Regions from separate parts of the Neobacillus sp. 204 genome, predicted to be linked through region 2. Evidence: a T-box and tRNA genes for the amino acid it is inferred to sense, from the RefSeq annotation. Region 2 holds a T-box; the other holds one or more tRNA genes.
What was found. The T-box of region 2 lies ahead of argS (arginine--tRNA ligase). A T-box ahead of a tRNA ligase gene usually reads a tRNA of that ligase, here a tRNA-Arg.

Region 1 (5,773 bases), on a different contig from region 2:
AGTTCAGCAGCATGGTATTCTTCAGGGAATGTAACTTCCACATCTTTAGATTCACCAGCAGCGAGTCCTACTAATTGCTCTTCAAAACCTGGAATGAATGATCCAGATCCAATTTCAAGTGAATGGTTTTCAGCTTTTCCACCTTCGAAAGCTACGCCATCAACGAAACCTTCGAAATCAAGAACAGCTGTATCTCCGTTTTCCACTGTGCCTTCTTCTTTGATAACAAGCTCAGCTTGGCGCTCTTGAAGAGTTTTTAGTTCGTTAGCAACATCTTCGTCAGTAACGTTTGTATCAAATTCTTCTACTTCTAAACCTTTGTATTCACCAAGAGTAACTTCAGGCTTAACTGTAACAGTAGCTTTGAAGACAAGTTCTTTGCCTTTTTCCATTTGTTCGATGTCGATATCAGGACGATCTACTGGCTCAATTCCTGTTTCGTCAATTGCATTTCCATATGCTTCTGGAAGAAGAATATCTAATGCATCTTGATATAAAGATTCTACACCAAAACGTTTTTCAAACATTGCACGAGGCATTTTACCTTTACGGAAGCCTGGAACATTTACTTGCTTAACTACTTTTTGGAATGCCGCGTTTAAACCTTCGTTTACTTTGTCAGCACTTACTTCAACTGTAAGAACGCCGCGGTTTCCTTCTAACTTTTCCCATTTGACTGTCATACCTTTTCCCTCCAACAATCTATTCTCATATCATTCGTAACGAATTTGAGTAGTTTGGAAATCACTTGTCCAACAAGCTAATTTCCTTTTTTTAAATGTAAAATATAGTTTTTTACACAATGCAACCACTACATTATAACATAGGATTGTTTTCTTTCAACAGCCTAGCCTATATATTAGGATAAGAAATTTTCTCAATTTCCTCGATTTTGGCCATTGCTTCTTCAATTTCCTTCACGGATACATCGTATTCATTTGAAAGGAAATCGCTCCTCGTATTCATCCCCATATAGTCTTGTGCCAAGTGGTGAAAGGCTGCGGCCCAAGCAAGAGTGCTTTGCGGCTCTATTTCAAAGGGATAGCTCATAAAAAAAATACGTTCCACCATTCCGCTCGTGTTTTCAAAAAGACCAGGGGTTTCGCTTTCCATCCTAGACTTGACTAGAGCCTTTACCTCCGTCATTCTTGGTTCTTCTCTAACCTCTGGAAGTTGTGTTGGAATAATTTTCTTTTCCATTCCAAATTTCCTGATAGATAGCTCTCTATCAATTTCCTGCTCTTTTAGAAGAGTTAAGAGGATTGTTTTTAAAAATGGATGACCTGCTTCCGCTTCTAAATATTCAGCAATTTCAGGGAGGTAGGGGCGAATATTTTTCTCTGCAAGACCTGAAACGAGGAGCATTTGTTCATTTAGATTATCATTCGCTAATAGGTTTAACTCTTGGACCATTGTTTCCTCAGGTTCGATTGCTTCGAGATCTAGTTGTCGATTATCTGCCATCCGTCTGCTGAATTGAAGGATTGTTAAGAAATGATCATGCTTTTCAGGCGGAATCTCTTTTTCGTCTAAGAGGGCTTCAACTGTTGTAACGATTTCCTGATATTCATGAAGCTGGATGAGTACTGTCAAATAAAGGTCGACCATTTGCAGGTAATCACCGATCCCCTTATGGAGCATTTCCTTGGCGAGCGCTTTCGCTTTTAGAAAAGAAGAAGCTTCAAAATAAGCAAGAACCAGCCCGATCAAGATTTCGTCATTATCAGGGTCATATTCTCTTGCTTCTTCCAATAGGTTTATCGCTTCTTTAAACTTTTTTCTTTCAAGGTTTTCGAGACCTTTGTCAGTCAATCTTTTTTCAAGACCGGGAAAAAAGACTACATTATCAATTCTTTTCACTGGTTCCCTTTTTTTCATAAAAAACCGTCCTTAATTAGAAAAGCGCAAGCGCTTTGATCAGCCCCGACAAGAGTTGGAGGTCCTGACAGTGAAGTCGCTTTTTGACTTCATTGGCAGGACCGAAGCGTCTCGAGGGGCTAGGCGCTGGAGCTAGACATTTTTCAAAGTTACTTGGAAAATAGTGTAACATAATTAGAGGGCAAAAAAAACTTATCCTCATGTGGTGAGTACTATGACAATTGATTTCCGAAGCTTTCTAACAAAACAGAAAAAAACCCACTTAAAAAAGTGAGTTTTTTTCTGTTATGTAGTATAGCGTCCCAGGAGAGATTCGAACTCCCGACCCACGCCTTAGAAGGGCGTTGCTCTATCCAGCTGAGCTACTGGGACATATGTGTTGTTTAAGACAAGATTTATTATATTATTGTAATATCAAAAAGTCAACAGACTTTTTAATATTTTTTTCAAAAAGAATAAAGGGAGAGAAATTCTCCCTATCATTTATGGCAGGATAAACTCCCGGGCAAGCTCTGAAATTTCCCGTCCACTTACTTCAAACACGTTCATCTTAATTTTTTCATCCAGCAAATCAAGGATAATATAAGTCTTTTCAAAGCGTTCCCTTGGTAGACGGATGCTGCTTGGATTTAAAAATAAGATTCCATCAATCACTTCCGCACCGAAGACATGGGAGTGTCCAAAACAGACGATATCGGCGTTTACTTCCTGTGCTTTGTATTTTAAATTCATCAAAGTGGATTTAACCGAATAGCGGTGCCCGTGCGTAATAAAAAACTTCCGACCCGCTACTTCAGAAATCGTCTCTAATGGATATCCTCCGCCAAAATCACAATTCCCCATTACGGTTAGATATCCGGAAATCGAATGATGGTCAGGGGGCAATTCCGAATCACCGCAGTGAATCATTAAATCGACCTCGGCTAAATGCCTTTCTCTTAAGACATCTAGTTCATTCGTTAATCCATGGCTATCACTAACAATTAACACCTTACTCATTACTGGCCCGCTCTTTCTAAAATAGAATCCAGGACTACATCCAGCTTTTTTAACGCATTTGCCCGATGGCTGATCTTATTTTTTTCATCCGAAGACAGCTCTGCCATCGCTAAGCCCTTCTCAGGCACATAAAAAACCGGATCATATCCAAAACCATTGGAACCCCGTCTTTCTTCAAGGATACGGCCTTCACAGGTGCCTGACACCGTTATCGTTTCTTGACCAGGAACTGCGACTGCCAAGGCACAGTAAAATCTTGCAGACCGCTTTTCTTCGGGAGCTTCTTCTAATTCAGAAAGCACTTTATCTGTATTATTATCGTCATTCTTTGGTTCCCCTGCATACCGTGCTGAATAAATCCCTGGTCTTCCTTCAAGGGCATCCACGATTAAACCTGAATCATCACCAATCACCATTTTTCCTAGCGCTTTGCTGACAGCTTCGGCCTTCAAAGCCGCATTTTCTTCAAAAGTCGTGCCGGTTTCATCGACCTCAGGAATTTCAGGAAAATCCAGCAAAGTTAGAACCGTGATCCCTCTTGAAGAAAAGATATGCTCGAATTCCCTCGCTTTTCCAGGATTTTTCGTTGCAATAATTACTTCTTTCATCGTAATCGCCTCTTATTTTTGTCTTCGTGATTCTATCTTTCGGGTAATCTCTTCACCTAGTACTGCTTTTTGGTGTTCAAATAGTTCCATCAGACCTTCTTGCGCAGCACTTAGCAAGCCTTGTAACTGTTCATAGGAGAACGTTGATTCCTCTCCTGTTCCTTGAAGTTCTACAAATTCTCCATTTCCGGTCATGACCACATTCATATCCACATGCGCTTTCGAATCCTCAGCATAGTTTAAGTCAAGAACCGTTTCGTTATTTTGCAGAATCCCGACACTTGTTGCTGCTAAATAATCGGTAATCGGAAATTTGGCAAAAGATTTTTTCTCAGCAAAGGCATTTAATGCGAGTGCCATCGCGACAAATGCTCCTGTAATTGAAGCAGTGCGGGTCCCGCCATCCGCCTGGATTACATCACAATCAATCCAAACAGTTTTTTCACCAAGTGCCCCTAAATCGACAATTGCTCTTAGAGCGCGACCAATCAATCGCTGAATTTCCATGGTTCGACCGGAAACCTTACCTTTGGAGGATTCGCGAATGTTTCTTGTTTCTGTTGCTCGTGGGAGCATGGAATACTCAGCAGTAATCCAGCCCTTTCCTTCCCCTCTCATAAAGTGAGGTACTCTGTCTTCAATACTCGCTGCGCAAATCACCTTCGTGTTTCCTACAGAAATTAAGACAGAACCTTCCGGGTGCATTAAATAATTTGCTTCAATATGTATGGGCCTTAGTTGTAACGGCTCTCTTCCATCAAAACGCACCAATACTATACTACCTCCTTTATATTTTTAAATTGGTACATCATTTACCTTAAATACCAAATAAAGAAGAGGCGGCATTCAAGCCAACCTCTTTCATCGTCACTATATAGTATAACAAATATTTTTTTTTAAAAACTACCTGTGTTTACTTTTTCTGGTCGAGTTACTGGTTCAGTTAATTTTTTACCATTATCATCTTTAATATCTGCTTTGCCATTTACTTCAACCGCCACTTTTTCAACGCCCTCTTGTTCCGTTAAGGAAAGGACCAGCGTATCTAATAAGTGCTGGGAGATTTCCTTTTCTTTGAAGCTTCCAAATATATTTTCATTAAAATTCAAGGTTACTTTTCCGTCCTCATACTTGGGTGCTTCTAGGAGCGCCACATCTGACATAAATTCAGATACCAGTGTTGATTTCTCACTAGGTCCTTTGATTAATTCATTAATAACTGCAACATAGTTATCTTTTTCCTTATTGCTCACCCGGCGTGTAACAGGGACATAATAGTAGGAGCCCTCTTCCCCGCCAATATAGTAAACTGTAACAGGTTTAGTATTGGTAATATCATTTACATCCGCTGTATCAATGTTGATACCGGTTGCTCTTGAGAGATTTTCGCTTATTGGTGTTCCGTTAACAGGCATCTCAGTTAAATCATGACCATTCATTTTAAGCTTCACAGTTTTAACATTATTAAACTGAGTCAGCGTCCAAGTAACGGATTGGAGAATTTTCATCTCATCTTCCGCTTGGTAATTCTTAAACTCTTTTGAAAAATTAACCGTAGCAACGCCATCTTTATCAATATTCACAGAAAGCTCTGTGTCCTCTGGAAGAACCGCCCGAAAATCATTTGGGAGTTTGTCTGTCACTGGACCATTTGCTACTAAATATTCAAGTGCCTGTTTAGCAACCGAATTGGTTTTCGGCAGATCCAGTGTCTGCGGAACGACATAACCGTCTTTATCAACCAAGTAAAGCTCGGTTTTAACGGTGTTTGCCTTTGCCTCCTTACCTGCTTCTTTCACAGTCGTTTCCTTACTGGTTTTATCCTCCTTAATAGTCACACTCTTTGGCGGATCGATTTCCTTTTGTGTTTCAGACCCTAACAATCCACAACCTGACAGTAGAACTGTTGATGTAAGCACAGTCGATACAAGGATCTTTGCTTTATTTTTAGACATAACTATTTCCCCCCTAAGACAGTTTGTACTAACATGTATACGAGCCTAGTGATAAATTAGACCGACTTAAACAAAAAAATAGAACAAAATTATAAAAATAAATAGAAATAGTAAAAAGGTGTCAGGCACCACTCGTGGACATTTGTCCACGAGTGGTGCCTGACACCTTCGTTTGTACCAAAAAAATCGAGCTTCATATAAAGAAGGCTCGATTTATAGCTTAATTTTTTTGACTTCGTTAATTGGAAACCCCAGCCACTGTGAGGCAATTTTTGAAAAGATCCTTCTTGAACCAGTGGTGTAAAATTCATGTTCTGGCTCTTCCTCGCACGT
Region 2 (5,773 bases):
CGATGGGACAATTTTTTATCCCTTTTACGGTTTTTGCGGGACTCTACTTTTTGTTCGAACAGTTTGGACAAATTAAAGGATGGCAATTCTTCGAAGTGGCGTTTTGTTTTGGGATTATCCACATGGCCTTTGCCTTAAGTGAATGTTTTGCCCGCGGATTTGATGCTTTTTCTAGTTTAGTAAGGAATGGTGAATTTGACCGCTTACTAGTCCGCCCACGGACTACGTTTATCCAAGTACTCGGATCGAAGTTCGAGTTTACGAGATTTGGCCGACTTCTTCAAAGTGCGGTTGTTTTGGTCTGGGCCCTGAACAATCTCAACATCGAATGGAGTGTGGTAAAAGCCGTGACCTTGCTTCTGATGATGGTTAGTGGAATTTTTATTTTTACAGGTATCTACATCCTTGCTGCTACCTTGTGTTTTTGGACGATTGAAGGTCTTGAGGTGGTCAACATCTTTACCGATGGCGGAAGGGAAATGGCGCAATACCCATTAAATATTTATCAAAAATGGGTGACCCGTTTTTTTACCTTTGTAATTCCTTTTGGAACAGTAAACTACCTGCCTCTATTCTATATTTTAGGAAAGAACAGTGGGAACGAGATCTATTACATGCTAATTCCTCTTGCAGGCAGCTTGTTTATTCTTCCTTGCCTCCTTGTCTGGCAATTTGGTGTAAAGCATTATCGCTCCACGGGTTCCTGATTGGGAGCCCGTTTTTAGTAGTGAAATTGCAGAGGAAAATAACATATGGTATATTTGAAGAAAAGTGACCAAAAAACTAAAATGGTCAGTGGAGGTTGACATGGCAACCGATCGTAGAAAGATGATTGTAGAGGCAGCAACCAAGTCTTTTTCATTATTTGGCTACAAAGCAACAACAATGGATCAAGTCGCAAAGCTGGCCAATGTGGGCAAAGGGACGATTTACACCTTTTTTAAAAATAAAGAAGAGTTATTCGAAGAGATTATATCAGCCCTGGTCAAGGAAATGATTGCTGAGGCAGAATCGGTCATCCGGCCAGAGTTACCATTTACAGAAAACGTGCATCAGGCTCTTTATCGCTTATTAGAGTTTCGTTCTCAGCACCAACTGATGATTAAACTGGTGCAAGAGGAAACAGAAATGGGGACTTTAGCGGTTTCGGAAATGCTGCAGCACGTGGAGGATGAAATTATTGCTTATATCAAGCAGAAAATGGATGCGGCCATTGCCAAAGGAGCGATCCCACCGGCTGATACCGAAATTACTAGTTTTCTCCTTTTAAAAATGTATATTGCCTTAGTTTCAGACTGGGAAAAGCATCATCAGCCACTAAGCTCTGAACAAATCGCGGAAATCATGAAAGTGCTTTTAGTAAATGGTTTGTCCACATAAAAAAAGACTTGTATCCAAGTCTTTTACTGTAATGGAGCGTCAATAAGTGCCGCTCCTTTTTTCTTATTTTAAAAGATAATAATTTTTTGAAGCAGTCGCAATTTTTGGTCCATTCTTACGGCTGCCAGTTAATTCTTCCATTAAACTTAAAAATGTTCCAAAAAGGTAATTGACCACCGAACCGGCGAGAATTCCAAATCCTAGTGCTGTTAAGAAATAAGCAGTATTGTAACCGCTTGCAAATTGACCTAACAAAATAAGAATAATTCCTAAACCGCTTCCGAAGATAGCTGTTTTCTTAAAAGTAAAAATACTCTTTAAGTGTTTTTCCTGCATCATTATCAACTCCCCTGTAAGAATATTCTATCAATTGTCACAAATTTGTCAAACTTTTTTTAAAAAATTTTGCTTGTTGAATTTATCTGTTGACTTTTGCTTCTGGCGCTCACGTTTAAAAACGGGGCCACACATATTAGGCCCCGGGCATTACTATTTCTTTGCTAAGTTTTCTTGTGCCATTTTCACCAGCTCGCGGACCATACTGCCGCCTAGTCGGCCGCCTACTTTTCCGGCCTGCTCTGACGTGAGTTGGCCATTATACCCTTTCTTTAATGGAACCCCAACCTCTTCAGCTGCTTCAAATTTTGCATCCTCTGGGTTCCCGGTATTTGCGACTTTTGCCTTCAACGCATCTAAGCCAGATCGCGCCTCTGGGACAAGGATTTTATTTCTTCTTCTCGCCATGCAAAATCCCTCCTTTAGTAGTAGGATTACCTGAATGTAAAAAATAATCAGCAAACACTGGAAAAACCCATAATAATCCAGTATAATAACTGATAATAAATTCGGAAAAAATCAATGATAAAGAGAGTAGTTATCTAAAATGGTGCAGCGATTCAGGGGTGGTGAGAGCCTGAGACAGAATAGATAATGAAGCGCACTTTTGAGATGCGTACCTGAATGAAAACAGTAGGGTATGCCGGAGATCCTCCGTTACAAAGGAAAGTTGGTTCTTTTTGAACAATTAGAGTGGTACCGCGGGATTATGAACTCTCGTCTCTTTTATTAGAGACGGGAGTTTTTTGCTTTTTAAAAATAAATTGGAGGACAAAAAGATGAATTTTAAACAGGAGCTTGCTTCAATTTTATATGACTTGCTTGATCAAGCGATTTCACGGACAGACCTGGAACTGATGATCGAAAAACCTAAGAATCAGGACCATGGCGATTTAGCTTTTCCTTGCTTTACGTTAGCGAAACTAAAAAGAAAATCGCCCAATTTGATTGCAGAAGAGTTAAGGGAAAAGATTACTTCTCCGATTTTTGAAGAAGTGACAGTGGTGGGGGCGTATTTGAATCTCTTTTTAAACAAAAAGACGGCTTCCGAAAAAGTAGTGGGAGATATCATCGCACAAAAAGGAAACTATGGTGCGCTCGCATTTGGGAACGATGGGGCGGTCACGATTGACATGTCTTCTCCGAATATTGCTAAACCCTTTTCGATGGGTCATTTGCGTTCAACGGTAATCGGCAATTCACTCGCATTAATTGTTGAGAAATGTGGCTATAAGCCGATTAAGATTAATCATCTCGGGGACTGGGGGACACAGTTCGGGAAGCTTATTACGGCCTATCAATTATGGGGAGATGCCGAACTGGTCAAGAAAAACCCGATTAAGGAGTTATTAACCCTTTATATAAAATTTCATGAGGAAGCGGAGAGCAAACGAACCCTTGAAGATCAAGGGCGCAGTTGGTTTAAGAAGCTTGAAGATGGGGACGAACAAGCATTAGAGCTTTGGAAATGGTTTCGAGATGAGTCCTTAACAGAGTTTTCAAGAATTTATGAGTTAATGAACGTTCAATTTGATTCCTATGCTGGCGAGGCCTTCTATAATGATAAAATGGATCGCGTTGTTCAGCTTCTAGAAGAACAACACTTACTAGTTGAATCCGAACAGGCGCAGGTGGTTGAACTAAACGAAGAACAGCTCCCGCCGTGCCTGATTAAAAAGTCTGATGGGGCCACGCTGTATGCGACCCGTGATTTAGCCGCGGCACTTTATCGACAGGAGGAATATCAATTTGTCCAATCCTTATATGTGGTTGGCCATGAACAAAGTCTTCATTTTAAACAGTTAATTGCTGTGCTGGCAAAGATGGGCTACGATTGGTCAAAGCAAATGCACCATATTCCCTTTGGAATGATGCTAAAAGACGGAAAGAAAATGTCAACACGGAAAGGGAAGGTTGTTTTACTAGAAGAAGTTTTAAACGAATCAATTGCAATGGCTCGGCATAATATTGAAGAGAAAAATCCTAATCTTTCTAACAAAGATGAAGTTGCTAAACAAGTAGGCGTTGGTGCAGTCATTTTCCATGATTTAAAGAACAATCGAATGAATGATATTGAATTTTCGTTAGAAGAAATGCTTCGCTTTGAAGGAGAAACCGGTCCTTATGTACAATATACCTATGCAAGGGCCTGTTCCATTTTACGAAAAGCAACGGGGAACACTGAGTTAGCTGCTACAACCTACACCAATTCATGGGAGAAAGAGTGGAAGGTCACCAGTCTCCTTATGGAATTCTCGCCTGCAATTAAAAGAGCATGTGTCAACTTTGACCCGTCTCAAGTGGCAAAATATATTATTGATCTCGCGCAGGCCTTCAATAAATATTATGCAGAGGTTAAGATCCTTGAGGAAAGTCCTGAACAACAGGCACGGTTGGCACTGGTCTATTCGGTAACGGAGGTTTTAAAAGAAGGATTACGATTATTAGGATTGGAAGCTCCGGTCGAAATGTAGTTTCTATAAAAGGAAACAAACTAAAGTTATACATGTGAAAGGGAGGCAAAGAGGGATGAGTGAACTATTAATAAAAAATTTTAAATTTACAAGGGGAAGATTTGTTAACTATGTGGTGGATTTAGAAGAAGGAATCGTCGGTGTACAGCCAGAAGGGTTTAATAATACGATCCACTGGCATGTGGGCCATGTCCTCACGGTAGCCGAGCAAATGATGTTTGGTTTTCCAAAAAAATCAACCCAGCTGCCCGCCAACTATATGGCGTTGTTTGCGTCGGGTACGAGTCCTGCTGATTGGGAAGGGGATGTTCCTTCTGTACAGGAATTAATTGGCCAGTTGCAAGAGCAATTAACAAGAATTAACGAAATTCCAGTCGAAAGTTTTAACCAAAGACTGAAAACCCCATTCCTTGGTCAAGAAACCTTTGGGGAATTAGCGAATTTTGCAATTTTCCATGAGAGCATACATCTGGGACAGATGCAAGCAATGAAACGTGTCATTAAAACTGCTGTTAAATAATTATATTAAAATGACTGTCAAAGCATGGAGACTAAATACTGTCTCCATGCTTTTTTTGTTTAAAACGGAAATCATTTATCAATATTTTTTAAATAAATTAGAAAAGTGGGGAAAAACTGAATAGTATTACTTTCTTTAAATGAATTGACACATAATGTTAGCGCTTTTATAATCAAAAACATGTCTGGAAATTGTCGGTTTTTGTCGGATAACTTTCTTCAACCGCTTACACATCAAGATAGACACCTAGAAAAGGGAGAGAATTGTTTTGAAATACGTATTATTTCTAGCAGCAGTGGTCGTTATTTTTTTACTTGCGTTTATTGCCAGCTCTAATAAAAAAGGAATTAAAATCAGGCCAATTATCACCATGCTTGTTTTGCAATTGGTCTTAGCCTTTTTACTTTTAAATACAGAAGTCGGCCTTGTGTTAATCAAAGGCATATCAAGCCTGTTTGAGCATATTCTGCAATACAGTGCCGATGGGGTTAATTTTGTGTTTGGTGGAATCGCTAACAAAGGGGAAGGACCATTTTTCCTTAACGTCCTGATGCCGATTGTTTTTATTTCTGTTCTAATTGGGATTGCTCAGCATATCAAAATCCTGCCTGTCATCATCCGGTTCCTTGGTTTGGTGTTAAGTAAAATCAATGGACTTGGTAAATTAGAGTCCTATAATGCCGTAGCATCAGCTGTATTTGGTCAATCGGAAGTATTTATTTCGGTAAAAAAACAGCTTGCTTATCTGCCTGAACATCGTCTTTATACATTGTGTACCTCTGCAATGTCAACGGTCTCAGCCTCAATTTTAGGGGCCTATATGACCATGATTGAACCAAAGTATGTTGTTACCGCTCTAGTATTAAACCTTTTTGGCGGCTTTATCATTGCGAATATCATTAATCCTTATGAGGTTTCAGAGAAGGAAGATATTATTGATATTCAGGAAGAAGAAAAACAAACCTTTTTTGAAATGCTTGGGGAGTATATTTTTGATGGATTCAAAGTAGCAATCATCGTTGGAGCGATGCTGATTGGATTTGTGGCCTTAATCAGTCTGATC

Region 1: it encodes a tRNA-Arg, which carries the amino acid that the T-box ahead of argS (arginine--tRNA ligase) is inferred to sense. The anticodon was not compared.

Annotation. Positions count from the first base shown of each region.
Region 1 covers NZ_JBJORY010000009.1:87,028-92,800, forward strand. Annotated here, with positions in the region: gene tig (trigger factor) at 1-683, opposite strand, end outside; gene ACJ004_RS19055 (tetratricopeptide repeat protein) at 853-1,878, opposite strand; tRNA gene ACJ004_RS19060 (tRNA-Arg) at 2,177-2,250, opposite strand; gene ACJ004_RS19065 (metallophosphoesterase family protein) at 2,362-2,877, opposite strand; gene ACJ004_RS19070 (XTP/dITP diphosphatase) at 2,877-3,485, opposite strand; gene rph (ribonuclease PH) at 3,498-4,253, opposite strand; gene ACJ004_RS19080 (GerMN domain-containing protein) at 4,382-5,440, opposite strand; gene racE (glutamate racemase) at 5,654-5,773, opposite strand, start outside.
Region 2 covers NZ_JBJORY010000019.1:44,299-50,071, forward strand. Annotated here, with positions in the region: gene ACJ004_RS26570 (ABC transporter permease) at 1-707, shown strand, start outside; gene ACJ004_RS26575 (TetR/AcrR family transcriptional regulator) at 808-1,380, shown strand; gene ACJ004_RS26580 (hypothetical protein) at 1,444-1,719, opposite strand; gene ACJ004_RS26585 (alpha/beta-type small acid-soluble spore protein) at 1,870-2,124, opposite strand; T-box leader at 2,230-2,444, shown strand; gene argS (arginine--tRNA ligase) at 2,496-4,190, shown strand; gene ACJ004_RS26595 (DinB family protein) at 4,246-4,710, shown strand; gene ACJ004_RS26600 (NupC/NupG family nucleoside CNT transporter) at 4,979-5,773, shown strand, end outside.